DNA from 4 places in the Anoxybacillus sp. LAT27 genome. Region 2 is predicted to be linked to each of the others. Evidence: riboswitches for the same ligand, from Rfam matches in the RefSeq annotation. Region 2 holds a riboswitch; each other region holds the start of a gene.

Region 1 (7,795 bases), on a different contig from region 2:
GTTGTGTGATCGTTGTGAAAGTTGTCTATATGTACACGCCATTATGTGGAACATGTCAAGTGGCAAGTCGAATGGTTGATGTACTTGAGCAGTTATTGCCATCTATTACATTTGAGCGTCAAGATTTAAACTATGTCCCAGACAAAGCAGTTGAATGGCATATTGAAAGCGTTCCATGTTTACTTATTTTTCAACATGATAAACTTGTACAAAAAATATATGCTTTTCATTCTGTTCCATATTTATACGAAACGTTGCGAAAGCTGGCTGAATAAAGCCAGCTTTCGACATATTTCTTGGGAAATTGACGAGGGAACGAGACATTTGTCGAGCGTTTATAGCAGGAACTACTCGCATTTATATGGAAACAATGGATATGAGAAATATGGGACGGGGGGCGGTTAAATGAACATGTTAGCGCCGATTTTGCCAAATGATTGTTTATATATTCAACTACAATGGGAGAGTCGAGAAGTATTATTGTGCATATCGAAAGAAGGGATTCGTCGCGTAGAAGAGGTAGATGGAGAGCGAGTCATTACGATTCGTGGTTCGGCACAGGCAATTATGTCGCTATTGCAAGGGTCTTTAAAACTGCAGCAACAACTGCGATTAAACGAATTGTCCGTCACAGCATCGTTTCGTCACATTTTATTGTTAGAGTCGATCTTTTTCCTTGCCAAGCCGTATGATGTTGTTCGTTGACGAACGTATTTTATCGTGTTAAAATTCAAAATATTCGATCATTAGGTTAGGGGGAGAAACGATGAAATTTGAAACGATTGCTGTTCATGGCGGATTGCAAACGGATCCAGTAACGAAAGCACGTGCAGTGCCTATTTATCAGTCGAATGCATACTTGTTTGATAACACAGAACATGCGGCCAATTTATTTGCGCTAAAGGAAGCGGGATACATTTATACGCGCATTCATAACCCGACAGTGACTGTATTTGAAGAACGAGTGGCTAAGCTTGAAGGTGGTGTCGGGGCTTTAGCGGTCGCGAGCGGCATGGCGGCGATTACAATGGCGATTTTAAACGTTGCTCAAGCGGGAGATGATATTGTTTCTGCTTCGACGTTATATGGAGGAACGTACAATTTGTTTGCGAATACGTTGCCGAAATACGGCATTACGACGCATTTTGTCGATCCGTCTGATCCAGAAAATTTCCGTGCGGCAATTACACCAAAAACGAAAGCGATTTTTGCCGAAACAATTGGCAACCCAAGCCTGCATGTGTTAGACATTGAGGCGGTTGCGGAAATTGCGCATGAAGCAGGCATTCCGTTGATTATTGACAACACGTTTGCAACTCCGTACCTTTGCAGGCCAATCGAGCATGGAGCAGATATCGTCGTTCATTCGGCAACGAAATGGTTGCTTGGTAACGGAACGACGTTAGGTGGTATCATTGTCGATGGTGGAAAATTTGATTGGAATTCGCCGAAGTTTCCAGCGTTTACGACGCCAGATCCAAGTTACCATAATCTCGTATACGCAGACATCGGTGCGGCGGCGTATATCGTCAAAGCACGCGTGCAGTTGTTACGTGACTTAGGACCGGCGATTAGCCCGTTCAATGCATTTCAGTTTAATTTAGGGCTGGAGACGTTGCATGTCCGCATGAAAGAACATATTGCAAACACGAGAAAAATCGTCGAGTATTTGGACAACCATCCGGTCGTCAATTGGGTGTTGTATCCTGAACATGACAACCATCCAGCGAAAGAGCTAGCGAAAAAATATATGCCGAAAGGGGCAGGGGCAGTCGTTGTCTTTGGCATTCAAGGTGGCCGTGAAGCAGGGGCTACGTTAATTAACAACGTTAAGCTTTGGTCACATGTGGCAAACGTCGGCGATGCAAAAAGTTTAATTATTCATCCTGCAAGTACAACGCATCAACAGTTAAGTTCAGAAGATTTGAAAGCATCCGGCGTAACAGAAGATATGATTCGTTTATCGGTCGGTATTGAAAACGTGGACGATTTAATCGAAGACTTAGAGCAGGCGATTGAAGCGGCGACAGGGGTACGGTCGATGTATTCGGAAGTGTAGCGTGTTAGCTGTATATAGCTAGCACGTTTATCTATATCAAAAAATTTTTTATTATTTTTCGTTGACACCGTCCTTCTTTCGATGATATACTCACTTTCGTAGTTTAAAAATATCCTTGAACGTATTAAAACGTTAACTGAATAAAGCGTTTAAAAGCGCTCTTATCAAGAGAGGTGGAGGGATGTGCCCGATGAAACCCGGCAACCGTCAGCGCTGCTGAAATGGTGCCAATTCACACAAAGCGTTTGCTTTGAGAGATAAGAGACAGAATGGATCATTACGCCTTTCTGTTCTCTTGAGCAGAAAGGCTTTTTTCATGGAAGGAAGGTGACAACATGATTACTTTATCAAACGTAACGAAAGTGTATAAAGCAGCAAGTGGGAATGTAACGGCAGTCGATCATGTGAATTTGCATATCGAACAAGGAGAAATTTTCGGTATTATCGGCTATAGTGGAGCAGGGAAAAGCTCGCTCATTCGGTTATTGAACGGATTAGAAAAGCCGACGAGCGGTGAAGTGATTGTTGATGGGAAAGATATGGGGAAAATTAGCGGGAAGCAGTTACGCCAAGCGCGCCAACAAATCGGCATGATTTTTCAACATTTTAATTTGCTTTGGTCACGAACCGTGCGCGAAAATATTGCTTTTCCGTTAGAAATTGCTGGCGTGCCGAAAGAAGAACGGATGAAGCGTGTCGATGAACTTATTCAACTCGTCGGTTTGCAAGGGAGAGAAAATGCGTATCCATCGCAACTGAGCGGCGGACAAAAGCAACGCGTTGGCATTGCGCGCGCATTAGCGAACAATCCGAAAGTGCTGTTATGCGATGAAGCAACATCGGCGCTTGATCCGCAAACGACCGACTCAATTTTAGACTTGCTTGTTGATATTAATAAACGTCTCGGTTTAACGATCGTATTAATTACACACGAGATGCACGTGATTCGTAAAATTTGTGATCGCGTTGCGGTCATGGAAAACGGAAAAATTGTCGAAATGGGCGAAGTGCTTCACGTATTCCGCAAGCCAGAACAGCCGATTACAAAACGATTTGTCCAGCAAGTGACAGAGCCGGAAGAAACGAAAGAAGCGATGTTGCATCTTCTTGAACGATATCCGAATGGTAAAGTTGTTCAACTGACATTCGTTGGTGAAGCAGCTGAGCAACCGCTCATCACACAACTCATTCGTCAATTCGATTTAAATATAAATATTTTACAAGGGAAAATTTCGCAGACACATCACGGAGCATACGGGGTGTTGTTCATTCATTTAGACGGTGCGAATGAGGAGATTGAGCGAGCGCTCGCTTTTATTCGCCAGCAAGAAGTTGAAGTGGAGGTGTTGGCGAATGTTCAATGAACTATTTCCGAACGTCGTTTGGGATAAAATATGGGCAGCCACGACGGAAACGTTGTATATGACCGCCGTCTCCGTTGTCGCAACGTTTGTGCTTGGTATTTTACTCGGATTGTTGTTGTTTTTAACGTCTAAGGGAAACATATGGGAAAATCGTTTTATTAACGGTGTGATCGCATCGTTCGTCAACATTTTTCGTTCTATACCGTTTATTATTTTAATTATTTTGCTTATTCCATTTACGAAACTTGTCGTTGGTACAATTCTTGGAGCGGATGCTGCGCTACCGGCACTCATTATCGGGGCCGCTCCGTTTTATGCACGCATGGTTGAAATTGCGCTTCGTGAAATTGATAAAGGTGTCATTGAAGCGGCAAAAGCGATGGGGGCAACGACAGCAACAATTATTTGGAAAGTGCTTCTCCCTGAAGCGTTGCCAGCACTTGTATCTGGTATTACAGTTACAGCGATCGCGCTCGTTGGTTATACAGCGATGGCAGGAGTTGTTGGTGCTGGGGGGCTTGGAAACTTAGCGTATTTAGAAGGGTTTCAACGTAACAATAACGATGTGACATTTGTTGCAACAGTGCTCATTTTAGTGATTGTCTTCATTATTCAGTTTATTGGTGACTTTGTCACTTCTAAAATAGATAAAAGATAAAAAAGGAGGAAGAAACAAATGAAAAAATGGATCTCTTTACTTGTCGCGGCAGTTGTTGTATTAGCGCTCGCTGCTTGCGGAAAAAATGAAAGTGCCGAAGAAAAGACGAATAAGCTTGTTGTTGGTGCATCAAACGTGCCACATGCCGAAATTTTAGAAAAAGCAAAACCGATTTTAAAAGAAAAAGGAATCGAATTAGAAATCGTGACGTTCCAAGACTACGTATTACCGAATAAAGCGTTAGCGGATAAAGAGTTAGACGCGAACTATTTCCAACACATTCCTTATTTAGAAGCACAAATGAAAGAACATGGTTATGACTTTGTAAATGCTGGTGGTATTCATATTGAGCCGATTGGCGTATACTCAAAAAAATATAAAAGCCTTGAGGAGCTACCAAATGGTGCAAAAATCATTATGAGTAACTCTGTTGCTGACCACGGGCGCATTTTATCGATGCTTGAAGAAAAAGGATTAATTAAATTAAAAGATGGTGTTGATAAAACGAAAGCAACAGTTGATGACATCGTTGAAAATCCAAAAAATTTAGTATTTGAAGCAGATGTCGAGGCAGGATTGCTTCCGCAAGTATATAAGAATAACGAAGGAGATGCGGTATTAATTAACGCAAACTATGCGTTAGATGCCGGATTAGATCCAGCAAAAGATCCGATTGCGGTTGAGTCGCCAGAAAATAACCCATATGTGAATATTATCGCCGTTCGTAAAGGTGACGAAAAGCGTAAAGAAATTCAAACGCTCGTCGAAGTATTGCAATCAAAAGAAATTCAAGACTTCATTTTACAAAAGTATAACGGCGCGGTCATTCCAGCGGCAAAATAAGGATGTCCATTTGGGCATCCTTTTATATTTTTTGCAAAACGACGCATGATAAAAAGGAAGGAGGAGTGCATATGTCGATGGAACAATGTTTACACGAATATAAGCAAGGGCTAGGAACATTTACGCAACATATGCCGAAAGTTGGACAAACGTTTAATGCGTTTACAGAGGCATGTTTTGCAGAAGGATCGTTATCCAAAAAAGAAAAACAATTAATTGCTCTCGGTATTAGTGTCGCCAAACAAGATGAATATTGCACGATTTATCATACAAAAGGGTGTATCGATGAAGGGGCGACAGAAGAACAAATATTTGAAGCGTGTGCCGTTGCTGCTGCGTTAGCTGGCGGGGCGACGATGAGCCAAGCGGTTACGCTCGTTCGTCAATGTGTAGAAGAATTTCGGCACGTTCATTAAAAGGATAGGAATTCCCTATCCTTTTTTACATATGTGATGAAATGCACTTTAGAAACAAAAAAGTATCAAAATGCTTGCAATAAGGTTGCTAATACTTTTCATCTGTTATAAAATTGTAATGAGAATAAAATGAGAATTACGTTTCATGAACATAAGCGAAACTGGAGGTATTTTTTTATGGCAACATTAACAATTAAAGATCTTCACGTTGCAATTGACGGAAAAGAAATTTTAAAAGGGGTTAACCTTGAAATTAAAGGTGGCGAGTTCCATGCGATCATGGGGCCGAACGGAACAGGGAAATCGACGTTATCCGCTGCCATTATGGGGCATCCAAAATATGAAGTAACAAAAGGAAGCATTACATTAGATGGTCAAGATGTATTAGAAATGGAAGTAGATGAGCGCGCTCGTGCTGGACTATTTTTAGCGATGCAATATCCGAGCGAAATTAGCGGTGTAACAAATGCGGATTTCCTTCGCTCAGCAATTAACGCACGTCGCGGAGAAGGAAATGAAATTTCATTAATGAAATTTATCCGTCAATTAGATGAAAAAATGGCGTTTTTAGAAATGAATCCAGATATGGCGCATCGTTATTTAAACGAAGGATTTTCAGGCGGAGAGAAAAAGAGAAACGAAATTTTACAATTAATGATGTTACAACCGAAAATTGCAATTTTAGATGAAATTGACTCAGGTCTTGACATTGATGCATTAAAAGTTGTTGCAAAAGGCGTCAATGAAATGCGCAGCAACGACTTCGGCTGTTTAATCATTACGCACTATCAGCGTTTATTAAACTACATTACGCCAGATTACGTGCATGTTATGATGCAAGGACGCATCGTGAAATCTGGTGGTCCAGAGTTAGCACAACGTCTTGAGGCTGAAGGATACGATTGGATTAAAAAAGAGCTAGGCATTGAAGATGAAGTCGTCGAGCAAGAAGCGTAAGCGTTAGGAGGATTTGTGATGATTGAGACGAAACTACCATTCGACCAACAGTATGTCCGCTCTTTTTCTGAAGGGCGTGGAGAACCGGACTGGCTTTTAAACGTTCGCTTACAAGCTCTTGCGCAAGCTGAACAACTTCCTTTACCGAAGCCAGATAAAACGAAAATTGATCGTTGGAACTTTACACAATTTTCTACTCATCTCGTTGAAAGCGCACCGCTTTCGTCGTTAGAAGAGTTGCCAGAAGAAGTGAAAGTGCTTATTGATATCGATGAGGAACAAAAAAATGTATATGTGCAACGCGATCATACATGTGCATACGCATCGCTTGCCGATGAATTAAAAGAAAAAGGTGTCATTTTTACAGACTTAGCGACAGCTGTTCGCGAACATAGCGATCTTGTGGAAAAATATTTTATGAACGGTGTAAAAGTAAATGAACATCGTCTTGCTGCACTTCATGCTGCGCTTGTAAATGGTGGTGTGTTTGTATATGTACCAAAGCATGTGCAAATTGATGTGCCTTTGCAAGCTGTATATGTCCATGAAAAGGCGGAAGCGTTATTTAACCATGTCATTATCGTTGCGGATGTCGGTAGCAAAGTGACGTATGTTGAAAACTATATTTCAACATGTGAACGTTCTGAAGCGATCGTGAACATCATTGCTGAAGTGTTTGCATTAGACGATGCGCAAGTATTTTTTGGCGCTGTGGACAGTTTAGCGAAAGGGACGACGACATACGTAAACCGCCGCGGTATCACAGGTCGTCATGCACGCATTGAATGGGCGCTCGGTTTAATGAACGATGGAAATACCATTTCAGAAAACATTACGCGTTTAATCGGCGACGGTTCGTTTGGTGACACAAAAACAGTTGTTGTGAGCCGTGGAGAACAAGTGCAAAACTTTACAACAAGCGTCATTCATTATGGAAAGCATACGGAAGGCTACATTTTAAAACATGGCGTAGTCAAAGATGAAGCAACATCTATTTTTAACGGTATTGGCAAAATCGAGCATGGAGCATCGAAATCAAATGCAGAGCAAGAATCACGCGTGCTTATGTTAAGCCCAAAAGCGCGTGGCGACGCGAACCCAATTTTATTAATTGATGAAGATGACGTTACAGCAGGCCATGCGGCATCGGTCGGTCGTGTTGACCCGACACAATTATATTATTTAATGAGCCGTGGTATTCCGAAAACGGAAGCGGAACGATTAATTATTCATGGCTTTTTGGCGCCAGTCGTCAATGAAATTCCGATTGAGCGTGTGAAAAAACAATTAATCGAAGTGATCGAAAGGAAAGTTAAATGATGAACGTAAAAGAACTTCGTCAACTATTCCCGATTTTAGATCAACAAGTAAACGGCAAGTCGCTCGTTTATTTAGATAGCGCAGCGACTTCTCAAAAGCCGTTGCCTGTCATTGAAGCGATTGACAACTATTATCGGCAATACAATTCGAACGTTCATCGCGGCGTGCATACGCTCGG
Region 2 (7,795 bases):
ACATAAACGACATGTTGCAACAAATAGAAAAACAAGACGTTCGTTTTCATCACATATCGTTTTTTTCTGAAAGTACAAGTTCAGCGATGCGATTGGCGAAAACGACAAAACAAACGGTCATTGACAGCGATCATACAACAACGATCGTCACACCGATTGTCGATGAAAAAACGAACGATACAGTCGGTTTTTTTGTGGCGGAATTACGTATGGATTACATAAAAAAACGGATGAAAATCATTGACCCAAACGCATCGTTTCGTTTATATGATGAGCGTGGAACGATGTTGTTGGCAACAAACGAAATTCGCCCATCGCAACAAACGGTGACGGTTCATTTAAATTATGCACCATGGATGATTGAAGCGAACGTGCCGCACGTAACGATGAAACAAAATGTGCAAACATCCCTTCCATACATCTTATTGCTGATCGTCGCCATCCATATTATTTGGCTACTGATTCAATATTGGCTATTAAAACGGCAAACGATGCTTGAACGCATGGAGACCGAAGCACAAAAACTCGAACTTGTCGGCACACTCGCCGCAAGCACCGCGCATGAAATTCGCAACCCGCTTGCTGGCATTAAAGGATTTATTCAACTATTAAGTGAAAAACATAAAGATAACGAATCACAACTTTATTTTTCCGTCATTCAAAATGAAATTACACGCATTAACGATATTGTGAACGAATTTTTAATTCTCGGCAAACCGACGGCACAAAAACTTGAAACGTGTGATTTAAACTATATTGTGCAAAGCATTCATCCGATGATTGAGTCGCAAGCGCATTTACATAACGTCGTCTATACGTTTCAACGTGCCGATGTGCCACTTCCGATTCGTTGTTCAAAAGATCATTTAAAACAAGTCGTCTTAAATTTAGCAAAAAATGCGATCGAAGCGATGCCGCGTGGTGGCGTGCTAACGATTTCGCTGACGAAACAAAACGACTGGGCGGTGCTGCAAGTAACAGACAATGGATGCGGCATTCCAAACGATGTAAAAAGCAAACTGTTTCAACCGTTTGTCACATCGAAACAAACGGGAACAGGACTTGGGCTCGTCGTCTGTAAACGTATTATCGATATGCATGAAGGGACAATCGACATTCATAGCATAGAAAAGAAAGGAACGACGATTACCGTTCGTCTTCCTTTGCGACAGGAGGTGGAATAATGGTCGATATGCTCATCGGAAGCACGTTATCGGCGCTAGCAACAGGGGCTGGCGCTGTTCCGATTTTATTTTTGTCGCGCTCATTAACGCACAAATGGCGCGACATGTTGCTCGCTTTTACAGCTGGTGTTATGATGGCGGCATCGATGCTTGGGTTAATTCCAGAATCACTTTCTTCTGGCACGTTTTTTTCTCTTGCGGTTGGATTGTGCTTTGGAGTGTTTACGCTGACGCTTCTTGAAAACATCGTACCGCATATCGACTTAGCACATACAAAAAGCGGCATCAAAATGGATCAAAAAGCGCTGCTTGTCCTTGCGGCGATTACGCTTCATAACATTCCAGAAGGCTTATCTGTCGGCGTCAGCTACGCCTCCGGGGAACAAAATCATATCGGGGATTTAATTGCGCTTGCGATCGGCTTCCAAAACGCACCTGAAGGATTGCTCGTTGCGCTTTTTTTATTTAATCAACATATTTCAAAAGGAAAAGCGTTTTTCATGGCAACCGGGACGGGAATGATCGAGCTCGTCGCCTCCATCATCGGTTTTTATTTAACGTCTGTCGTCGATGCGCTCGTCCCTTACGGATTAGCGTTTGCGGCTGGTGCGATGTTGTTTATTATTTATAAAGAGTTAATCCCTGAAAGCCATGGCGACGGAAACGAACAATCATCGACGTATGCGTTTATTATCGGACTATTAGTGATGGTATTTTTAATTGAAACATTTTAAAGGATGATCTACATGTCGAAATATTATATGCTTCTTTTATTAACAAGCACCTTATGGGGAGGCAACTTTGTCGCAAGCAAATTGCTTGTCGCCCACGCCTCCCCGTTAACGTTGACGTTTATTCGTTGGACGATCGCGGTCCTTTTTTTATTTCCGATCGTTTTAAAAAAAGAACGATCCATCCGCCTCCAAACGCGCGGCATCGTTCCTTTGATTGCGATGGGGATGTCGGGCGTCGTCTTATTTAACGTGTTTATGTTTCAAGCGCTTCGCTATACGTCAGCGGATCATGTCGGTTTAATTTCGACGTTAAACCCGATGGCGATTGCGCTTGTGGCATACGTTGTCTACCGCGATAAGCTCACGATCCGACAATGGCTGGCGATGGTCGTCTCACTCATGGGTGTGCTCATCGTGATGACGCACGGGCAACTGCATCGGTTAGCGGATGTAAACATCGGCGATTTATGGATGATCGCAGCAGTCATCATTTGGGGCGTTTATTCTGCCTGTGCAAAGGCAGTGATGACATCTTATTCTCCGCTTGCAGCAACGTTTTGGTCCGGCGTCTTTGGCATCATCGGGTTGTTGCCGTTTCTTTCTTCTTTTTCCGTTCATGACGTCAACGTCTCCTTTTCGCTTGCGCTTTTATATACAAGCGTTGGGGCGACGGTGCTTGCGATGTTTCTTTGGAACGTTGGCGTGAAAAAAGTCGGTGCCACAACTGCAGGCATGTTTTTAAATTTCAATCCGCTTTTTACTGCACTGTTTGCATACATACTACTTGGTGAAACGTTAACAGTGATACAATGGATCGGTTCATTCATTACCATTGCAGGCGTCATATTGTTTACAAAAAAATAGAAGGGGCGTTATTCCCCTTCTTTTTCTTCATATGGATGTGCCACCCAACCAGATGGATCGATAAATAAGCGAACCGCAACGACTTGGCGATCGTCCATTAATGTAAAGAAATGCGGATTTCCTTCTGGGACAGAAATGACATCCCCTGCTTCAAGTTCAACGTCAAAGTAGCCTGTATTTTCGTCCCCTTTAATAACGAAAATGCCATGACCAGCAACGATTGCACGCACTTCGTCTTCTGTATGCGTATGCACTTGTTCAAATTTTTTCAATAGCTCTTCTAAATTTGGTGTTTGTTCGCATAAAGCGACAACGTCCCACGCTTGATAACCTCTTCGCTTCGCTAAATCTTCAATTTCCGATTGAAACGTTGCTAAAATGTCCGCTTTTTCTTCATCTGTTAATACAAATTTGTTTTGAAGATGCGCTGGAAGTTTACTTGCATCCCAATGTTCGTACAACACCCCTTGCTTATTTAAAAACGTAGCGACATTTTCCTTTCCTTCAATCACTTCACCTGTGTTGCGCACTTTAATAACTGCCATACATACTCCCCCTTATCGTTTTAAAAGTAATAATTTCACATAGTACTGACATAAAAACTCGCACGCTTCTAGCCATTTTTTCGCTTCAAACGCATCTTTTCCCCAAACAGTAATGCCGTGGTTGCGAATAAGCACTGCGCCGCGATCTTCATGAACATGTTCGGCGAACGCGTTTGCTAATGTCGGAATATGAGCGAAATTCGGAATAATCGGAATGCGAAATGCCGCATCTTCTTCCCATAATCCGAACGCTTTAATGAGTTCTTGATTTGTAAAAACGACTTCCCCTTCGTCACCGTACCATTCGGAAATGATATTGTTGTCAACGGTATGGACATGAAGCACACAACCAGCGTTCGTTTTATTGTAAATGTTCACGTGAAGAAGCGTCTCAGCTGACGGCTTTAAATGCGTCGCTTCGGCTGGCTGTCCGTCCGCGCCGACGAGTAAAAAGTCTTCTGCCGTTTCTTTTCGTTTATCTTTTCCGCTAGCGGTCACAAGAAACGTAAGCGGCTCATCGCTCACCTTTAGCGACAAATTGCCGCTCGTTCCCATAAACCAATCGCGCGCCGCTAGTTCTCGTTTCACTTCCGCAAGCTCTTCCCATTTTTTTTGTCTCACACGATCACCTCGCTTTCTTGTAACGCATCGATGACATCATAAAACGTCGTAAACGGTGTATGTGGCAAATGAAGCTCCCGGCATTTTTCAAGCAAAAAGTCGCGCGCGATGACGTGATCGGCTAGTTTCGCCGCCGCTAAATCGGTAATGGAATCGCCAATCACAATCGTTTTTGCCCCTTTTGGCGCGAGTTTACGAAGAAGCGACGGCTTGCAGCACCCGCATTCATTTTCGCAATGTTCATCGCACGCATACGGCCACGTAATTCGAATCGTTTCTCCGCTAAAGTCAGCGCTGTTACAAAAAATGCGCTCTTTTTCAACAAGTCCGTCTAACAGCGGATAAACGAAAAAATCGATGCCGCCGCTCACGATATAAAGCGGAATTTGCCGTTCGTTCGTAAATGCGACAAAGTCGGAAAATCCGTCGCGAATGCGGGCGGTGTCAAGCAAAAATTGCACGATGTCTTCTTTTAGCGTCGTCGGCAACAGCGAAAACATGCGTCCGACACCTTGTTGTACGGAACATCTTTGCGCAAGCACGTCATCTTTGATGGCTTCCCACTCGGGCGGAGCGAACTGTTTCATGAGCGCAATAATGTTGTCGTTTAACGTAATCGTTCCATCAAAGTCACAAAAAACAATTGACTTCATCAAGCGCTCCCCCATAAATCAAGCGCTTGTTGTAACGGTTCGTGTTCTTTTGCCGCATCATGAAGCGAACGACCAGCAAGCACCGCATCAACTGCGGCACGAAACGCTTGCCCGCCACCAATTGCCCCGCTCGGATGACCATGCACTCCGCCGCCTGCGTTAATGACGGAGTCGATGCCAAAATCGCTCACTAAAAGCGGCACAAGCCCCGGATGAATGCCGGCGGATGGCACAGGGAATGTGCGTAAAAACGGTTCTTCTTTCGTTAATTCCTCGCGAATCGCAACCGTCTGTTGTTTTGCAAGCGCGACGCTTCCATACGGTGATGGGAAAAGCGAAAAGTCCGCCCCGGCCATGCGCAATAATTTCCCAAGAAGAAGCGCATAGCTAACTCCATATACGTGCGATGAGGCGATCGCGCCGCTAAACGACGGATGTGCCATAATCGGCAAGCGAATGTCATCGTCTTCACGAAGCGCCTGCAACACGTCAAGTCCGTATGTAAACACGTTAAACAACAACACGTCCGTCCCTAGCTCCGCCGCACGCTTCGCTTTGTCTTTTAGTTCAAACGTTTTACCTGTTAAATTGACCGCATATAACGTTCGATGCCCTGTTTGTTCGTACACCTCTTGTAGCGCTTGTTTTCCTGCGACAATGCGCTTTTCAAATGGCGTTAAGTCATTGTCAAATAAAATTTCATCGTCTTTCACGAGATCGACCCCACCGAGCGCTTGTAGTTTTAATTGTTCCGTAACGTATTGTAAATCACGCCCAATGACCGCTTTAAAAATGCTCATCACAAGCGGACGGTCAAAAACCCCAAGCTTTTCGCGTATGCCGTCAATGCCAAAGCGCGGGCCCGGAAACGCACGCTTCAGTTCGTCAGAAAACGTTAAATCAACAAGTTTAATCGTTCCGTCAAGCGACAATTTTCCAAACGTCGTCGTCAAAATCGCTGGAAAATCGGCGCTAAAATTGACGCTCGGATACGAAATGCGCACGAGTGCGCGTTTCAGTCGTTTTCCAAAAAACGTATTGACACGCTCGTCTTCCTCTAGCTCTTCAATGGACTGAACGATCCCTTTATGTTTTTTCAATTGTTCTTGTTCAAGCTGCGGCAAATCGGTCCACGACCCGACAGTTAGCCCAAGCGCAATCCCTTCTGCTTTTTTCACTAAGTCTTTGTCATCATGAATCAAATATGTTGCGGTAATCATCGTATCACTCCTTTACAAATAAAAAACCTCTTCATAAGAAGAGGCTAATTGTTCGTCTCTTCTTATCTCTCAGCTCACTGCTGCGAGAATTAGCACCGTGCTTAACACTTGTTAAGTCGGTTGCCGGGCTTCATCGGGCTCGTCCCTCCACCTACTCTTGATAAGAATTCGCAATGTATAAAATTTTTCGAACAGTTCGTTTTTCATAAATTTAATTCGAATTATGACAGCACATGCCGATTTTGTCAACGATTTTTTAAAAAAGTTGCAATCGCCCGATGCGTTCCGCTGCTTCTTGAAGTCTTGCTTCGCTTGTGAGCAGCCCTGTGCGCACATAACCTTCCCCATGTTCGCCAAACCCAATGCCCGGAGCGACCGCCACGTGCGCTTTTTGAAGCAAAAGGTCAGCAAACGTTTCCGACGTATAGCCGTTTGGCACCGGAAGCCAAGCGAAAAACGAACCTGCTGGCGCTTGCACATTCCAGCCGATGTCACGCAATGCATGAACGAACGTGTTTCTTCTTGCTTCATACGTCGCGACAAGCTCGGCGACGCATTGTTGCGAATCAAGTAGTGCGACTGCTGCCGCTTCTTGAATCGCCCCGAACATGCTGACGTATAGATGATCTTGCAACACGTTGATCGCTTCGATCATGCTTTCGTTACCGACCGCAAAACCGACGCGCCATCCTGCCATATTGTACGTTTTTGAGAACGTATAAATTTCAATACCAACGTCTTTTGACCCTTCGACTTGTAAAAAGCTTACTGGCTTTTTCCCGTCAAAGCCGATCGCTCCGTATGCGAAATCGTGTACAACACCGATACGATGTTTTTCAGCAAACGAAACGGTTTGTTGAAAAAACGGTTTCGTTGCGGTTGCGCCGGTCGGATTGTTCGGATAGTTTAAAAACATCAGTTTCGCCTTGCGAACGACATCTTTGTTTAGCTCCTCGTAATTAGGTAAAAAGCCATTCTCCGCCCGTAGCGGCATCATTTCCATGCGCGCCCGCGCAAGCACGACCCCCGACCAATAGTCTGGATAACCGGGATCAGGAACGAGCACAACATCGCCCGGATTTAATAAACAAAGCGGCATTTCAACGAGCCCTGCTTTTCCGCCAAACAAAATAGCGACTTCTTTTTCAGGATCAATCGTCACGCCATACTCGCGTTTATAAAACGTCGCGACTGCTTCTTTCAAAAACGAATAGCCGCGAAATGGTGAATATTTATGATACATAGGCTTTGCTACCGCCTGTTGCATCGCGCTTACAATGTGCGCTGGTGTCGGCTGATCTGGATTTCCTTGTCCGAGATTAATGACATCATACCCTTCGGCAATGACTGCGTTCACTTTTTGCACGAGCGAAGCAAAAAATTGCTTCGGAAGTTGCTGTAACAAGTTCGATTGCGGAAATGTTTTCATTTTTCACACCTACTTCACAAAAAGGTTGAAATTCTAGTCAAGAATCATATATCGTAAAAATCAAAATGTAAAGAAAATTTTTTTGAGGTGAATGAGATGAATATCGCTTGCGTACAAATGGACATTGCGTTTGGAGCACCGGAAAAAAATAAACAAACAGTCGTGCGCTACATGGAACAAATCGCGAAAGAAGCCGATGTCGTCGTTTTACCTGAACTATGGACGACAGGTTACGATTTAACGAGACTTGCTCATATTGCCGATGAAAACGGCGAACAAACGAAAGCGTTTCTTTCCGAACTTGCCCGCACGTATCATGTGCATATCGTCGGTGGATCGGTCGCGAAAAAAGTGGCGGACAACATAACGAATACGATGTATATCGTCCATCGAAACGGCGATGTCGTTTGTGAATATAGCAAACTTCATTTGTTTAAATTGATGGATGAGCATGTATATTTACAAGCGGGAGAAACGACCGGGCTATGTTCGCTCGATGAAACGACGTGTGCGGGGGTCATTTGTTATGACATTCGCTTTCCAGA
Region 3 (7,795 bases), on a different contig from region 2:
TGTCGTTCCTTGCCCTGGTAAATCTCCTGCAACAACATGAAAACCGTGCATGCGAAACATTTCAATAAGCCATTTATATCGTCCATGATGCTCAGCCGCACCGTGAACGATCACGATCGTTCCTTTTGCATTTTCTCCTTCCCATTTCCACATATACACCCCTCCTTTATGTTTACGAATAGCCGAAAAATTTGTACACTAAATATAACAAAACGAAACGAAAGGGACGAGTGAAATGATTTATCCATATAAAGAACATACACCAAACATCGCACGTTCTGCTTTCATCGCCGATTACGTCACTATTACAGGTGATGTAACAATTGGAGAGGAAACGAGTGTTTGGTTTAACACTGTCATTCGTGGAGATGTCGCACCAACGATCATCGGCAACCGTGTAAACATCCAAGACAACTCTGTCCTTCACCAAAGCCCAAACAATCCACTGATCATTGAAGATGATGTCACCGTCGGACATCAAGTCATTTTGCATAGTGCGATCATCAAAAGAGGCGCACTCATCGGCATGGGTTCGATCATCTTAGACGGTGCCGAAATTGGTGAAGGTGCGTTTATCGGCGCTGGCAGCCTCGTTCCACAAGGAAAAAAAATCCCGCCACGCACACTTGCATTCGGTCGTCCTGCGAAAGTGATTCGTGAATTAACTGAAGAAGATGAGCGTGAAATGGCACGCATTCGTCGCGAATATGTCGAAAAAGGACAATATTATAAATCACTTCAAGTAAACAAACCACGCGACAAATAAGCGTGGTATTTTTACATTGTTTTATTATTGACTTCACATATGTATTTTATCATAAAATCAGGGGGATTTGCTTATGTTACGAAAATGGTACGATTGGGAGTGCAAGTTGTTTTACAGCATTAATCGTTATTTTGATCAAAAATGGCTAAACACCTATTTTCGTTCAATTACACACGTTGGAGGGGCTACATTTTCAATTACATCGGTTATGCTAGCCATTTGGCTATTGCGGGATGAATGGCGCGATACTGCTATCGCAAGTGCGATCGCCTTAGCACTCAGCCATATTCCTGTCGCAATGATGAAAAAAATATATCCTCGCAAACGACCGTATATTTCACTGCATAAAACGAAAGTAACAAAAAACCCATTAACTGACCATTCATTTCCATCAGGACATACGACTGCAATATTTTCTGTCATCGTCCCATTTTTACTATACGCCCCGTCATTAACAATCTGGCTCTTGCCGATCGCATGTAGCGTTGCTATTTCGCGCATTTATTTAGGGCTTCATTATCCTTCTGATGTACTTGCTGGTTGTATGCTCGGTACGTTATTTGGTATTGCTTCATTTTCTGTTCTTACTTAAAAAATAGGAAAGGAGAGCTACATCTTGTAACTCTCCTCTTTTCCTTACTTCGCTAACTCTAATGCTTGTTGTTTTAACGCTTCTGCTTTATCTGTACGCTCCCAAGGGAGATCAATATCTGTGCGACCAAAGTGGCCGTAAGCAGCTGTTTGTTTGTAAATTGGACGGCGAAGGTCAAGCATTTTAATAATGCCTGCTGGGCGAAGATCAAAGTTGTTGCGCACCACTTCAATTAATACATCTTCAGACACTTTGCCTGTGCCGAACGTGTCGATTGAGATCGATACAGGTTGTGCCACACCGATCGCATATGCTAATTGCACTTCACATTTATCTGCAAGGCCTGCTGCGACAATGTTTTTCGCTACGTAACGAGCCGCATATGCTGCCGAGCGGTCTACTTTCGTTGGGTCTTTTCCTGAGAAAGCCCCACCGCCGTGACGAGCATAACCACCGTAAGTGTCAACGATAATTTTGCGTCCTGTTAACCCTGCGTCACCTTGTGGACCACCGATGACGAAACGACCTGTTGGGTTAATGAAATATTTTGTATTTTCATCGATCAACTCCGCTGGAACGACAGGTTGAATAACATGTTCTTTAATGTTGCGCACAATTTGATCTTGCGTAATTTCTGGATGATGTTGTGTGGAAACAACGATCGTATCAATGCGTACAGGTTTGCCGTTTTCATCATACTCCACTGTCACTTGCGTTTTTCCGTCCGGGCGTAAGTATGGTAAAATGTCCTCTTTACGCACTTCTGCTAAACGGCGCGCAAGCTTATGGGCAAGTGAAATTGGAAGCGGCATAAGCTCTTTCGTTTCGTTGCACGCGAAGCCAAACATTAATCCTTGGTCTCCTGCACCGATCGCCTCGATTTCTTCATCTGTCATTTGTCCTTCACGAGCTTCTAACGCTTTGTCAACACCCATCGCAATATCTGGAGATTGTTCATCAATGGATGTTAATACGGCGCACGTATCTGCGTCAAAACCGTATTTTGCACGCGTATAGCCAATTCCACGAATCGTTTCACGGACAATTTTCGGAATATCTACATATGTAGATGTTGTAATTTCTCCGCTCACTAAAACAAGTCCTGTTGTTACACTCGTTTCGCACGCAACACGCGCATTTGGATCATTTGCTAAAATCGCATCTAAAATCGCATCGGAAATTTGGTCACAAATTTTATCCGGATGCCCTTCCGTTACAGATTCAGATGTAAACAGACGACGTTTAGGCATTCAAACATTCCTCCTCAGTATAATGACAAATGATACGGTACTCATCCCTCTTATTATGGTCTATCGTGAAAAAAACCTTTCCCTCAGAGGAAAGGTTTTTGCATTTGTCTGCGCCTTTCACTCTTATCGTTCAAGGGCGTTCCCTTGCCACAGGTTAGCACCTTTTCACGTATGTGACGGTTGCTGGGTTTCATCGGGCCTGTCTCCCTCCACCAACTCGGGATAAGAGTATCCGTTCATTTCAGCATCATACCACATCCGTACGAAACGAGTCAACGTTTTTCTATATGGATTATTTTGAAATTAAACTGAAGAAAAATACACGAATTAGTATGGACTATTTATTAAAATGTGTTATACTTTTTACATAAAGATAAATCAAACAAAGGTAGGTTTTGTCCAATGAATTCCATTGAACTGACAAACAAATTATCAACACTCTTACAAAGGGATGGGGTTTTTCATAACTTATCTGTACCACGACTAGTAGAAAAAGTACTAACTCGGAAAGAAGGCATCCTAACTTCATCAGGAGCAATTTGTGCAACAACTGGGAAATATACAGGCCGTTCTCCAAAGGATAAATATATTGTCGAAGAACCGTCTGTGAAACATAAAATTGATTGGGGAACTGTCAATCAACCTATTTCTGAAGAGGTATTTGATAAGCTTTACAACAAAGTGATCGATTATTTAATGACAAAAGAAGAACTATTTGTATTTAATGGCTTTGCAGGCGCAGATCCAGCTTATCGTTTGCCGATTCAAGTGGTCAACGAATTTGCTTGGCATAACTTATTTGCTCATCAATTGTTCATTCGTCCAACAGCGGAAGAATTACAAACACATGAACCACAATTTACAGTCATTTCTGCACCAACATTTAAAGCTGATCCATCTATTGATGGCACGCGTTCAGAAACGTTTATTATCATCTCATTCGAGCGCCGCACTGTACTAATTGGTGGAACAGAATATGCAGGGGAAATGAAAAAATCGATTTTCTCTGTCATGAACTTTTTATTGCCAGAGCAAGGAATCTTCCCGATGCACTGCTCAGCAAACGTCGGTCAAGAAGGCGATGTCGCGCTCTTTTTCGGTTTATCAGGCACAGGGAAAACAACGCTTTCTGCTGATCCAAACCGTCGGTTAATTGGCGATGACGAGCACGGTTGGTCAAACAACGGTGTCTTTAATATTGAAGGCGGATGTTATGCCAAATGCATTAACTTATCACGTGAAAAAGAGCCACAAATTTTTGATGCGATTCGCTTCGGCTCTGTATTAGAAAACGTCATCGTTGACCCAGACACGCGCATACCAAACTATGACGATGCAACATTAACTGAAAATACGCGCGCAGCATATCCGCTCGAAGCGATGGATAATATCGTGCAGCCGAGCGTTGCTGGCCATCCGCATACAATCGTCTTTTTAACAGCAGATGCGTTCGGCGTATTGCCGCCAATTAGTAAATTAACGAAAGAACAAGCAATGTACCATTTCTTAAGCGGCTATACGAGCAAGTTAGCGGGCACAGAACGCGGAGTGACAGCGCCGGAAGCAACATTTTCTACATGCTTCGGTTCACCGTTTTTACCGCTTCCTGCAACGCGTTACGCAGACATGCTTGGTCAAAAAATTGACGCCCACGGTGTTCAAGTGTTTTTAGTAAACACCGGTTGGACTGGTGGTGGATACGGCGTTGGTGAACGAATGAAGCTATCGTATACACGCGCGATGGTAAAAGCGGCGTTAGAAGGAGAATTAAACAACGTAGAAACTGTTCAAGATCCTATTTTCGGTCTTCATATCCCGCTTCACGTTCCCGGTGTGCCTGATGAAGTGTTACAACCGAAAAGCACATGGGCAGATCAGGAAGCATATGAACAAAAAGCAAAAGAGCTCGCGGCGAAGTTCCGGGAAAACTTTAAAAAATTCACAAACGTTGATCCACGCATTGAACAGCTCGGCGGACCGATCGCAATCGAGTAGGAGGAGGTGATTAACCTCCGTCCTCTCACACCACCGTACGTACGGTTCCGTATACGGCGGTTCAATCAAGATCAGTGACGCAAGAAATTTTTTTGATTTAAGAGCATCGTTCTTCTTCCTTCCGTAAATAGCTGATCTTCTTATGCCAGTCGTCACTCCACCCTCCAAGAGATCCCCCACGGGATTCACCGTTTCCTTTCTCTTGGGAGGCACTTCGTTTTCTGGGTTCATCATGACGGACTGAAGCCAAGGGCTATTTTCTCTTGATTGTTCGGTTCTTCCGAATCGTTCTAGACCGATTCGTACGACGACCTCTGCTGACTTCTGATGGTTCAGCTACTTATCACGAAGTAGGTTATGAAGCGTACTTCACGTATCCATCAGACCTCCTCGGGTAAGAGTGCAATCTTTCCTTCCATCTATCTGCTTCATTTACTCTGTATCACCTTCGGCAGAAAGGGCTTTGTTTTGTTTAGCAAACTCACCCAATGATACCTAGCCTTATATGAAGTTCTAGCCTTATATGAAGTTCTAGCCTTATATGAAGTTCTAGCCTTATATGAAGTTCGTGTTCCTCAGACCGGAAGTTTGCCGCCCGCTTCCTTCAGATTCCGCGTCACCACGGACACCCTTGCGTTAAACTAACTGCTACTTCTGCCTTCGCAGTTCGGGACTTTCACCCTAGAGATTGCACCCATGCCGAGCACACTAAAAACGCCAAATAACCCTCTCCAAGAGGGTTATTTGGCATGCCTAAAACATGTGGGTATTCTTTTTCTGCAGCTCATGATCACAAACATTGCGTATGGACACAACGACGCTTAACACTAAACTTGAAGGGTGTGTAATCCTAACCCATAATCTCCTTTAATTTCCTTAAAAAAGTCGCTCACAGGTGTTTTTTATATTATTCTTTATGTTACTTTATATAGAAATTTTTGGTATATAACATTTTAGTTCATGTATTTCATTCACTTTTTTTCCTTTTCATGAATAAAAGAATTATGAGGAAAACAAATAAAATAAGTGTAATCCATAAGGAAATAGAGTAAGCCTTTTTGAATAACTGAATAGTCCATACTGGTGCCCAAGCATCCTCCCCTAGTAGCCAATATGCGATCACATTTGAAATTCCAATACCTTCTGTATTCGGTTTCAGTGATTGATAATAATTAAGTGCTAAACTAATACTGCAAACTATGGATACGAAAAAAAGTGCAGTAATTGTCATAAGGAGTGTTTTAGATAAATTTTTTGTTCTTCTATAGAATAAATAAGTAGAAATTAAAAGAATAATTAACAAAATGTAATAAAAATAAAGTTCTGGATTGAACATGATTTCACTCCTAATGAAAAACTTAAGGGAAGTAGATATCTACTCCCTTTAAGATTTTTTAATTATTTATTGTTTTCCTCTTTTTTCTTCTTAACATCTTCTAATAACCAAGAAAGTGCATGGGCAAAACCATTGTCTTTTTCGTGTTTCAAGAAATATTTATCTCCTGTTGTATCAGCAAGGAAAGTAACTTGATCATTTTCAATTGCTGTTAAATCTTCATGACTCACAAAACCGTACATATCAATAAAACCAACAAACTCCGCATTGTATTCCTCTTTAAGTTGTTTTTTCACCATACTAACATGTTTCTCCTCCACGTGTGGTTTAAAGGCAAGTGTTATACGCTCGTCACCTTTTACAGCACGTGCTACAAATTGTTGAGGATTAACTTTGTGTTTCTTTACAAATTCCTTTAATTCCTTAAATTCTAATGGCCGAGAAAATGTGATAGTGGTATTAATATCCTCAACTTTTTTGTTCTTAATTTCATTATTTTTTTCGGTAATAAGTTTCTTGTATTTTTCTACACCCAATTCTGTTTTCTCAATATTTTTATACTGCTCTATTAGATTCGATTTATCAAAAGTTTGTTCCACTTCTTTATCCCCATTAGAAGCAGCATTCCCAATTTCAACTATGTTAAAAGTAAAGGCCAACGCACAACCTAGTCCAGCTACTGCCAACAAAAATTTTTTGCTCCAAGCCATCTTATTGACCTCCTTAAATAGTTACTATACCCGTGGTGCTAGTTGAGTGCTAGCGCTCAATTAGTCCGAGTGTGACAAGTGAATAGACCAACAAACGCCATCAAGTGCCACTTCAAATCCTGAAATGGGGTTGGCACAAATGTTTGTAATCCGATACTGATCGGCAAGGACAGAGAACACCGTCTCAATCACTTTTCGTTTATCTTTGATCCATCCCTCCCATGGTGACGATGAGTAATGCTTCTGTTTTCTGCGAGATGGAGTCCAGAAGGTAATTTGATATTCTTTATATATCTTTATTTGTAAATAATAACCAAAAATCCCTCGTCACCCAAATTGTAGAGATGGGGAACTTGTGTCATGGCTATTTCAGCGGCGACTCGATCATGACAAAACGCTTCCGCCACCTCATATCCCATTGGCAATCATTGATCGGTCACTTGAAGATAAAGCTTAAATCCGTAGTACCACTTCTGTTTCAACTCACAATACCCGATGTCAGCGATACCTTCTTAGAATTGTTGGACGTGATGCATTCTTGCATTATGGAACAACTCGATCGACATACTGTCTACGACTGCATAGGCATGGCGTTTTCCACGTTTAGCGAGTTCAGCGAATCCATTTGATCACGAAGAACAACGCTCGACACCGTCGATTGTACCGAAACCGTTCGATAAACTGTCGGTTGGTGAACAAGTTTCCCTCCACAAAGCAATGCCATGTCCGTTCAGAAGAAAAGCCCAACGGTTTTCCTAATAGATAAATGGCAATGATCACGGCATCTTTTTGTTTCACCAATGATGATTGCGGCGCTGCAAATATAGTTAAGAAAATGGTCGCATATTGTTTTTGAATTTTCGCTTGGTCTGTAAATGAAAGTGCTCTTGCACGGGAAGTCTCCTTTCGAGTGTTGACTGGCATTTTCATTATATATAGAAAATCTATGGGGAAGGGCTATTTACTCGATTTTATCTAGAACCACAGGTTTTATTTATGATTCTGTACTATTAGGTTGATTTTAATTATGGTCTTCCAAGGTTATCCCCGTAAGTAATCGCACGATAGCCACCACCATTTATGCAGTTGTTGTAATCAATAAAACCTTTTTTACTCATAGCAAAGTTTAACTGTATTTCTCCGCTG
Region 4 (7,795 bases), on a different contig from region 2:
TACGCGTTGTACTTCGCTTATGTCGATCGTTGCCTTGATGACCGTTTCTTGTTCGCTTCCTTCTGCAAGAATATTTCCCCACGGATCGATAATCATCGAATGCCCAGCAAACGTGTTGTTCGGGTCTGATCCTGCACGGTTGCACGCGACGACGTAACATTGATTTTCGATCGCTCGCGCCATTAATAACGTGCGCCAATGATGAAGGCGCGAAAGGGGCCATTCCGCAACGACAAATAACACTTCCGCACCGTTTAGCGTATGCGCGCGAATCCATTCTGGAAAGCGAATGTCATAACAAATGACCCCCGCACACGTCGTTTCATCGAGCGAACATAGCCCGGTCGTTTCTCCCGCTTGTAAATATACATGCTCATCCATCAATTTAAACAAATGAAGTTTGCTATATTCACAAACGACATCGCCGTTTCGATGGACGATATACATCGTATTCGTTATGTTGTCCGCCACTTTTTTCGCGACCGATCCACCGACGATATGCACATGATACGTGCGGGCAAGTTCGGAAAGAAACGCTTTCGTTTGTTCGCCGTTTTCATCGGCAATATGAGCAAGTCTCGTTAAATCGTAACCTGTCGTCCATAGTTCAGGTAAAACGACGACATCGGCTTCTTTCGCGATTTGTTCCATGTAGCGCACGACTGTTTGTTTATTTTTTTCCGGTGCTCCAAACGCAATGTCCATTTGTACGCAAGCGATATTCATCTCATTCACCTCAAAAAAATTTTCTTTACATTTTGATTTTTACGATATATGATTCTTGACTAGAATTTCAACCTTTTTGTGAAGTAGGTGTGAAAAATGAAAACATTTCCGCAATCGAACTTGTTACAGCAACTTCCGAAGCAATTTTTTGCTTCGCTCGTGCAAAAAGTGAACGCAGTCATTGCCGAAGGGTATGATGTCATTAATCTCGGACAAGGAAATCCAGATCAGCCGACACCAGCGCACATTGTAAGCGCGATGCAACAGGCGGTAGCAAAGCCTATGTATCATAAATATTCACCATTTCGCGGCTATTCGTTTTTGAAAGAAGCAGTCGCGACGTTTTATAAACGCGAGTATGGCGTGACGATTGATCCTGAAAAAGAAGTCGCTATTTTGTTTGGCGGAAAAGCAGGGCTCGTTGAAATGCCGCTTTGTTTATTAAATCCGGGCGATGTTGTGCTCGTTCCTGATCCCGGTTATCCAGACTATTGGTCGGGGGTCGTGCTTGCGCGGGCGCGCATGGAAATGATGCCGCTACGGGCGGAGAATGGCTTTTTACCTAATTACGAGGAGCTAAACAAAGATGTCGTTCGCAAGGCGAAACTGATGTTTTTAAACTATCCGAACAATCCGACCGGCGCAACCGCAACGAAACCGTTTTTTCAACAAACCGTTTCGTTTGCTGAAAAACATCGTATCGGTGTTGTACACGATTTCGCATACGGAGCGATCGGCTTTGACGGGAAAAAGCCAGTAAGCTTTTTACAAGTCGAAGGGTCAAAAGACGTTGGTATTGAAATTTATACGTTCTCAAAAACGTACAATATGGCAGGATGGCGCGTCGGTTTTGCGGTCGGTAACGAAAGCATGATCGAAGCGATCAACGTGTTGCAAGATCATCTATACGTCAGCATGTTCGGGGCGATTCAAGAAGCGGCAGCAGTCGCACTACTTGATTCGCAACAATGCGTCGCCGAGCTTGTCGCGACGTATGAAGCAAGAAGAAACACGTTCGTTCATGCATTGCGTGACATCGGCTGGAATGTGCAAGCGCCAGCAGGTTCGTTTTTCGCTTGGCTTCCGGTGCCAAACGGCTATACGTCGGAAACGTTTGCTGACCTTTTGCTTCAAAAAGCGCACGTGGCGGTCGCTCCGGGCATTGGGTTTGGCGAACATGGGGAAGGTTATGTGCGCACAGGGCTGCTCACAAGCGAAGCAAGACTTCAAGAAGCAGCGGAACGCATCGGGCGATTGCAACTTTTTTAAAAAATCGTTGACAAAATCGGCATGTGCTGTCATAATTCGAATTAAATTTATGAAAAACGAACTGTTCGAAAAATTTTATACATTGCGAATTCTTATCAAGAGTAGGTGGAGGGACGAGCCCGATGAAGCCCGGCAACCGACTTAACAAGTGTTAAGCACGGTGCTAATTCTCGCAGCAGTGAGCTGAGAGATAAGAAGAGACGAACAATTAGCCTCTTCTTATGAAGAGGTTTTTTATTTGTAAAGGAGTGATACGATGATTACCGCAACATATTTGATTCATGATGACAAAGACTTAGTGAAAAAAGCAGAAGGGATTGCGCTTGGGCTAACTGTCGGGTCGTGGACCGATTTGCCGCAGCTTGAACAAGAACAATTGAAAAAACATAAAGGGATCGTTCAGTCCATTGAAGAGCTAGAGGAAGACGAGCGTGTCAATACGTTTTTTGGAAAACGACTGAAACGCGCACTCGTGCGCATTTCGTATCCGAGCGTCAATTTTAGCGCCGATTTTCCAGCGATTTTGACGACGACGTTTGGAAAATTGTCGCTTGACGGAACGATTAAACTTGTTGATTTAACGTTTTCTGACGAACTGAAGCGTGCGTTTCCGGGCCCGCGCTTTGGCATTGACGGCATACGCGAAAAGCTTGGGGTTTTTGACCGTCCGCTTGTGATGAGCATTTTTAAAGCGGTCATTGGGCGTGATTTACAATACGTTACGGAACAATTAAAACTACAAGCGCTCGGTGGGGTCGATCTCGTGAAAGACGATGAAATTTTATTTGACAATGACTTAACGCCATTTGAAAAGCGCATTGTCGCAGGAAAACAAGCGCTACAAGAGGTGTACGAACAAACAGGGCATCGAACGTTATATGCGGTCAATTTAACAGGTAAAACGTTTGAACTAAAAGACAAAGCGAAGCGTGCGGCGGAGCTAGGGACGGACGTGTTGTTGTTTAACGTGTTTACATACGGACTTGACGTGTTGCAGGCGCTTCGTGAAGACGATGACATTCGCTTGCCGATTATGGCACATCCGTCGTTTAGCGGCGCGATCGCCTCATCGCACGTATATGGAGTTAGCTATGCGCTTCTTCTTGGGAAATTATTGCGCATGGCCGGGGCGGACTTTTCGCTTTTCCCATCACCGTATGGAAGCGTCGCGCTTGCAAAACAACAGACGGTTGCGATTCGCGAGGAATTAACGAAAGAAGAACCGTTTTTACGCACATTCCCTGTGCCATCCGCCGGCATTCATCCGGGGCTTGTGCCGCTTTTAGTGAGCGATTTTGGCATCGACTCCGTCATTAACGCAGGCGGCGGAGTGCATGGTCATCCGAGCGGGGCAATTGGTGGCGGGCAAGCGTTTCGTGCCGCAGTTGATGCGGTGCTTGCTGGTCGTTCGCTTCATGATGCGGCAAAAGAACACGAACCGTTACAACAAGCGCTTGATTTATGGGGGAGCGCTTGATGAAGTCAATTGTTTTTTGTGACTTTGATGGAACGATTACGTTAAACGACAACATTATTGCGCTCATGAAACAGTTCGCTCCGCCCGAGTGGGAAGCCATCAAAGATGACGTGCTTGCGCAAAGATGTTCCGTACAACAAGGTGTCGGACGCATGTTTTCGCTGTTGCCGACGACGCTAAAAGAAGACATCGTGCAATTTTTGCTTGACACCGCCCGCATTCGCGACGGATTTTCCGACTTTGTCGCATTTACGAACGAACGGCAAATTCCGCTTTATATCGTGAGCGGCGGCATCGATTTTTTCGTTTATCCGCTGTTAGACGGACTTGTTGAAAAAGAGCGCATTTTTTGTAACAGCGCTGACTTTAGCGGAGAAACGATTCGAATTACGTGGCCGTATGCGTGCGATGAACATTGCGAAAATGAATGCGGGTGCTGCAAGCCGTCGCTTCTTCGTAAACTCGCGCCAAAAGGGGCAAAAACGATTGTGATTGGCGATTCCATTACCGATTTAGCGGCGGCGAAACTAGCCGATCACGTCATCGCGCGCGACTTTTTGCTTGAAAAATGCCGGGAGCTTCATTTGCCACATACACCGTTTACGACGTTTTATGATGTCATCGATGCGTTACAAGAAAGCGAGGTGATCGTGTGAGACAAAAAAAATGGGAAGAGCTTGCGGAAGTGAAACGAGAACTAGCGGCGCGCGATTGGTTTATGGGAACGAGCGGCAATTTGTCGCTAAAGGTGAGCGATGAGCCGCTTACGTTTCTTGTGACCGCTAGCGGAAAAGATAAACGAAAAGAAACGGCAGAAGACTTTTTACTCGTCGGCGCGGACGGACAGCCAGCCGAAGCGACGCATTTAAAGCCGTCAGCTGAGACGCTTCTTCACGTGAACATTTACAATAAAACGAACGCTGGTTGTGTGCTTCATGTCCATACCGTTGACAACAATATCATTTCCGAATGGTACGGTGACGAAGGGGAAGTCGTTTTTACAAATCAAGAACTCATTAAAGCGTTCGGATTATGGGAAGAAGATGCGGCATTTCGCATTCCGATTATTCCGAATTTCGCTCATATTCCGACATTAGCAAACGCGTTCGCCGAACATGTTCATGAAGATCGCGGCGCAGTGCTTATTCGCAACCACGGCATTACTGTTTGGGGAAAAGATGCGTTTGAAGCGAAAAAATGGCTAGAAGCGTGCGAGTTTTTATGTCAGTACTATGTGAAATTATTACTTTTAAAACGATAAGGGGGAGTATGTATGGCAGTTATTAAAGTGCGCAACACAGGTGAAGTGATTGAAGGAAAGGAAAATGTCGCTACGTTTTTAAATAAGCAAGGGGTGTTGTACGAACATTGGGATGCAAGTAAACTTCCAGCGCATCTTCAAAACAAATTTGTATTAACAGATGAAGAAAAAGCGGACATTTTAGCAACGTTTCAATCGGAAATTGAAGATTTAGCGAAGCGAAGAGGTTATCAAGCGTGGGACGTTGTCGCTTTATGCGAACAAACACCAAATTTAGAAGAGCTATTGAAAAAATTTGAACAAGTGCATACGCATACAGAAGACGAAGTGCGTGCAATCGTTGCTGGTCATGGCATTTTCGTTATTAAAGGGGACGAAAATACAGGCTACTTTGACGTTGAACTTGAAGCAGGGGATGTCATTTCTGTCCCAGAAGGAAATCCGCATTTCTTTACATTAATGGACGATCGCCAAGTCGTTGCGGTTCGCTTATTTATCGATCCATCTGGTTGGGTGGCACATCCATATGAAGAAAAAGAAGGGGAATAACGCCCCTTCTATTTTTTTGTAAACAATATGACGCCTGCAATGGTAATGAATGAACCGATCCATTGTATCACTGTTAACGTTTCACCAAGTAGTATGTATGCAAACAGTGCAGTAAAAAGCGGATTGAAATTTAAAAACATGCCTGCAGTTGTGGCACCGACTTTTTTCACGCCAACGTTCCAAAGAAACATCGCAAGCACCGTCGCCCCAACGCTTGTATATAAAAGCGCAAGCGAAAAGGAGACGTTGACGTCATGAACGGAAAAAGAAGAAAGAAACGGCAACAACCCGATGATGCCAAAGACGCCGGACCAAAACGTTGCTGCAAGCGGAGAATAAGATGTCATCACTGCCTTTGCACAGGCAGAATAAACGCCCCAAATGATGACTGCTGCGATCATCCATAAATCGCCGATGTTTACATCCGCTAACCGATGCAGTTGCCCGTGCGTCATCACGATGAGCACACCCATGAGTGAGACGACCATCGCCAGCCATTGTCGGATCGTGAGCTTATCGCGGTAGACAACGTATGCCACAAGCGCAATCGCCATCGGGTTTAACGTCGAAATTAAACCGACATGATCCGCTGACGTATAGCGAAGCGCTTGAAACATAAACACGTTAAATAAGACGACGCCCGACATCCCCATCGCAATCAAAGGAACGATGCCGCGCGTTTGGAGGCGGATGGATCGTTCTTTTTTTAAAACGATCGGAAATAAAAAAAGGACCGCGATCGTCCAACGAATAAACGTCAACGTTAACGGGGAGGCGTGGGCGACAAGCAATTTGCTTGCGACAAAGTTGCCTCCCCATAAGGTGCTTGTTAATAAAAGAAGCATATAATATTTCGACATGTAGATCATCCTTTAAAATGTTTCAATTAAAAATACCATCACTAATAGTCCGATAATAAACGCATACGTCGATGATTGTTCGTTTCCGTCGCCATGGCTTTCAGGGATTAACTCTTTATAAATAATAAACAACATCGCACCAGCCGCAAACGCTAATCCGTAAGGGACGAGCGCATCGACGACAGACGTTAAATAAAAACCGATGATGGAGGCGACGAGCTCGATCATTCCCGTCCCGGTTGCCATGAAAAACGCTTTTCCTTTTGAAATATGTTGATTAAATAAAAAAAGCGCAACGAGCAATCCTTCAGGTGCGTTTTGGAAGCCGATCGCAAGCGCAATTAAATCCCCGATATGATTTTGTTCCCCGGAGGCGTAGCTGACGCCGACAGATAAGCCTTCTGGAATGTTATGAAGCGTAATCGCCGCAAGGACAAGCAGCGCTTTTTGATCCATTTTGATGCCGCTTTTTGTATGTGCTAAGTCGATATGCGGTACGATGTTTTCAAGAAGCGTCAGCGTAAACACTCCAAAGCACAATCCAACCGCAAGAGAAAAAAACGTGCCAGAAGAAAGTGATTCTGGAATTAACCCAAGCATCGATGCCGCCATCATAACACCAGCTGTAAAAGCGAGCAACATGTCGCGCCATTTGTGCGTTAATGAGCGCGACAAAAATAAAATCGGAACAGCGCCAGCCCCTGTTGCTAGCGCCGATAACGTGCTTCCGATGAGCATATCGACCATTATTCCACCTCCTGTCGCAAAGGAAGACGAACGGTAATCGTCGTTCCTTTCTTTTCTATGCTATGAATGTCGATTGTCCCTTCATGCATATCGATAATACGTTTACAGACGACGAGCCCAAGTCCTGTTCCCGTTTGTTTCGATGTGACAAACGGTTGAAACAGTTTGCTTTTTACATCGTTTGGAATGCCGCATCCATTGTCTGTTACTTGCAGCACCGCCCAGTCGTTTTGTTTCGTCAGCGAAATCGTTAGCACGCCACCACGCGGCATCGCTTCGATCGCATTTTTTGCTAAATTTAAGACGACTTGTTTTAAATGATCTTTTGAACAACGAATCGGAAGTGGCACATCGGCACGTTGAAACGTATAGACGACGTTATGTAAATGCGCTTGCGACTCAATCATCGGATGAATGCTTTGCACAATATAGTTTAAATCACACGTTTCAAGTTTTTGTGCCGTCGGTTTGCCGAGAATTAAAAATTCGTTCACAATATCGTTAATGCGTGTAATTTCATTTTGAATGACGGAAAAATAAAGTTGTGATTCGTTATCTTTATGTTTTTCACTTAATAGTTGAATAAATCCTTTAATGCCAGCAAGCGGGTTGCGAATTTCATGCGCGGTGCTTGCGGCGAGTGTGCCGACAAGTTCGAGTTTTTGTGCTTCGGTCTCCATGCGTTCAAGCATCGTTTGCCGTTTTAATAGCCAATATTGAATCAGTAGCCAAATAATATGGATGGCGACGATCAGCAATAAGATGTATGGAAGGGATGTTTGCACATTTTGTTTCATCGTTACGTGCGGCACGTTCGCTTCAATCATCCATGGTGCATAATTTAAATGAACCGTCACCGTTTGTTGCGATGGGCGAATTTCGTTTGTTGCCAACAACATCGTTCCA

Evidence for each region. A riboswitch is a leader RNA that binds a small molecule or an ion and turns the genes downstream of it on or off. The one in region 2 is predicted to bind S-adenosylmethionine.
Region 1: linked by a shared signal. The riboswitch ahead of LD028_RS11745 (methionine ABC transporter ATP-binding protein) and the one ahead of mtnW (2,3-diketo-5-methylthiopentyl-1-phosphate enolase) in region 2 are both predicted to bind S-adenosylmethionine.
Region 3: linked by a shared signal. The riboswitch ahead of metK (methionine adenosyltransferase) and the one ahead of mtnW (2,3-diketo-5-methylthiopentyl-1-phosphate enolase) in region 2 are both predicted to bind S-adenosylmethionine.
Region 4: linked by a shared signal. The riboswitch ahead of mtnW (2,3-diketo-5-methylthiopentyl-1-phosphate enolase) and the one ahead of mtnW (2,3-diketo-5-methylthiopentyl-1-phosphate enolase) in region 2 are both predicted to bind S-adenosylmethionine.

What each region holds. Positions count from the first base shown of each region.
Region 1 is NZ_JAIWYK010000423.1:23,299-31,093, reverse strand. Features, by position in the region: gene LD028_RS11760 (thioredoxin family protein) at 6-275, shown strand; gene LD028_RS11755 (hypothetical protein) at 406-705, shown strand; gene LD028_RS11750 (O-acetylhomoserine aminocarboxypropyltransferase/cysteine synthase family protein) at 767-2,059, shown strand; SAM riboswitch class I at 2,218-2,323, shown strand; gene LD028_RS11745 (methionine ABC transporter ATP-binding protein) at 2,395-3,423, shown strand; gene LD028_RS11740 (methionine ABC transporter permease) at 3,413-4,081, shown strand; gene LD028_RS11735 (MetQ/NlpA family ABC transporter substrate-binding protein) at 4,100-4,924, shown strand; gene LD028_RS11730 (carboxymuconolactone decarboxylase family protein) at 4,996-5,340, shown strand; gene sufC (Fe-S cluster assembly ATPase SufC) at 5,518-6,297, shown strand; gene sufD (Fe-S cluster assembly protein SufD) at 6,313-7,617, shown strand; gene LD028_RS11715 (cysteine desulfurase) at 7,617-7,795, shown strand, end outside.
Region 2 is NZ_JAIWYK010000434.1:61,708-69,502, reverse strand. Features, by position in the region: gene LD028_RS13420 (ATP-binding protein) at 1-1,184, shown strand, start outside; gene LD028_RS13415 (ZIP family metal transporter) at 1,184-1,918, shown strand; gene LD028_RS13410 (DMT family transporter) at 1,931-2,782, shown strand; gene LD028_RS13405 (1,2-dihydroxy-3-keto-5-methylthiopentene dioxygenase) at 2,791-3,327, opposite strand; gene LD028_RS13400 (methylthioribulose 1-phosphate dehydratase) at 3,340-3,948, opposite strand; gene LD028_RS13395 (2-hydroxy-3-keto-5-methylthiopentenyl-1-phosphate phosphatase) at 3,945-4,601, opposite strand; gene mtnW (2,3-diketo-5-methylthiopentyl-1-phosphate enolase) at 4,601-5,821, opposite strand; SAM riboswitch class I at 5,881-5,988, opposite strand; gene LD028_RS13385 (pyridoxal phosphate-dependent aminotransferase) at 6,078-7,250, opposite strand; gene LD028_RS13380 (carbon-nitrogen family hydrolase) at 7,347-7,795, shown strand, end outside.
Region 3 is NZ_JAIWYK010000445.1:398,779-406,573, forward strand. Features, by position in the region: gene LD028_RS17500 (alpha/beta hydrolase) at 1-153, opposite strand, end outside; gene LD028_RS17505 (gamma carbonic anhydrase) at 236-766, shown strand; gene LD028_RS17510 (phosphatase PAP2 family protein) at 840-1,358, shown strand; gene metK (methionine adenosyltransferase) at 1,403-2,608, opposite strand; SAM riboswitch class I at 2,729-2,837, opposite strand; gene pckA (phosphoenolpyruvate carboxykinase (ATP)) at 3,011-4,603, shown strand; gene LD028_RS17525 (hypothetical protein) at 5,571-5,939, opposite strand; gene LD028_RS17530 (hypothetical protein) at 6,002-6,649, opposite strand; partial or broken gene LD028_RS17535 (IS982 family transposase) at 6,699-7,542, opposite strand; gene LD028_RS17540 (hypothetical protein) at 7,675-7,795, opposite strand, start outside.
Region 4 is NZ_JAIWYK010000065.1:17,513-25,307, reverse strand. Features, by position in the region: gene LD028_RS05065 (carbon-nitrogen family hydrolase) at 1-726, opposite strand, end outside; gene LD028_RS05060 (pyridoxal phosphate-dependent aminotransferase) at 823-1,995, shown strand; SAM riboswitch class I at 2,085-2,192, shown strand; gene mtnW (2,3-diketo-5-methylthiopentyl-1-phosphate enolase) at 2,252-3,472, shown strand; gene LD028_RS05050 (2-hydroxy-3-keto-5-methylthiopentenyl-1-phosphate phosphatase) at 3,472-4,128, shown strand; gene LD028_RS05045 (methylthioribulose 1-phosphate dehydratase) at 4,125-4,733, shown strand; gene LD028_RS05040 (1,2-dihydroxy-3-keto-5-methylthiopentene dioxygenase) at 4,746-5,282, shown strand; gene LD028_RS05035 (DMT family transporter) at 5,291-6,142, opposite strand; gene LD028_RS05030 (ZIP family metal transporter) at 6,155-6,889, opposite strand; gene LD028_RS05025 (ATP-binding protein) at 6,889-7,795, opposite strand, start outside.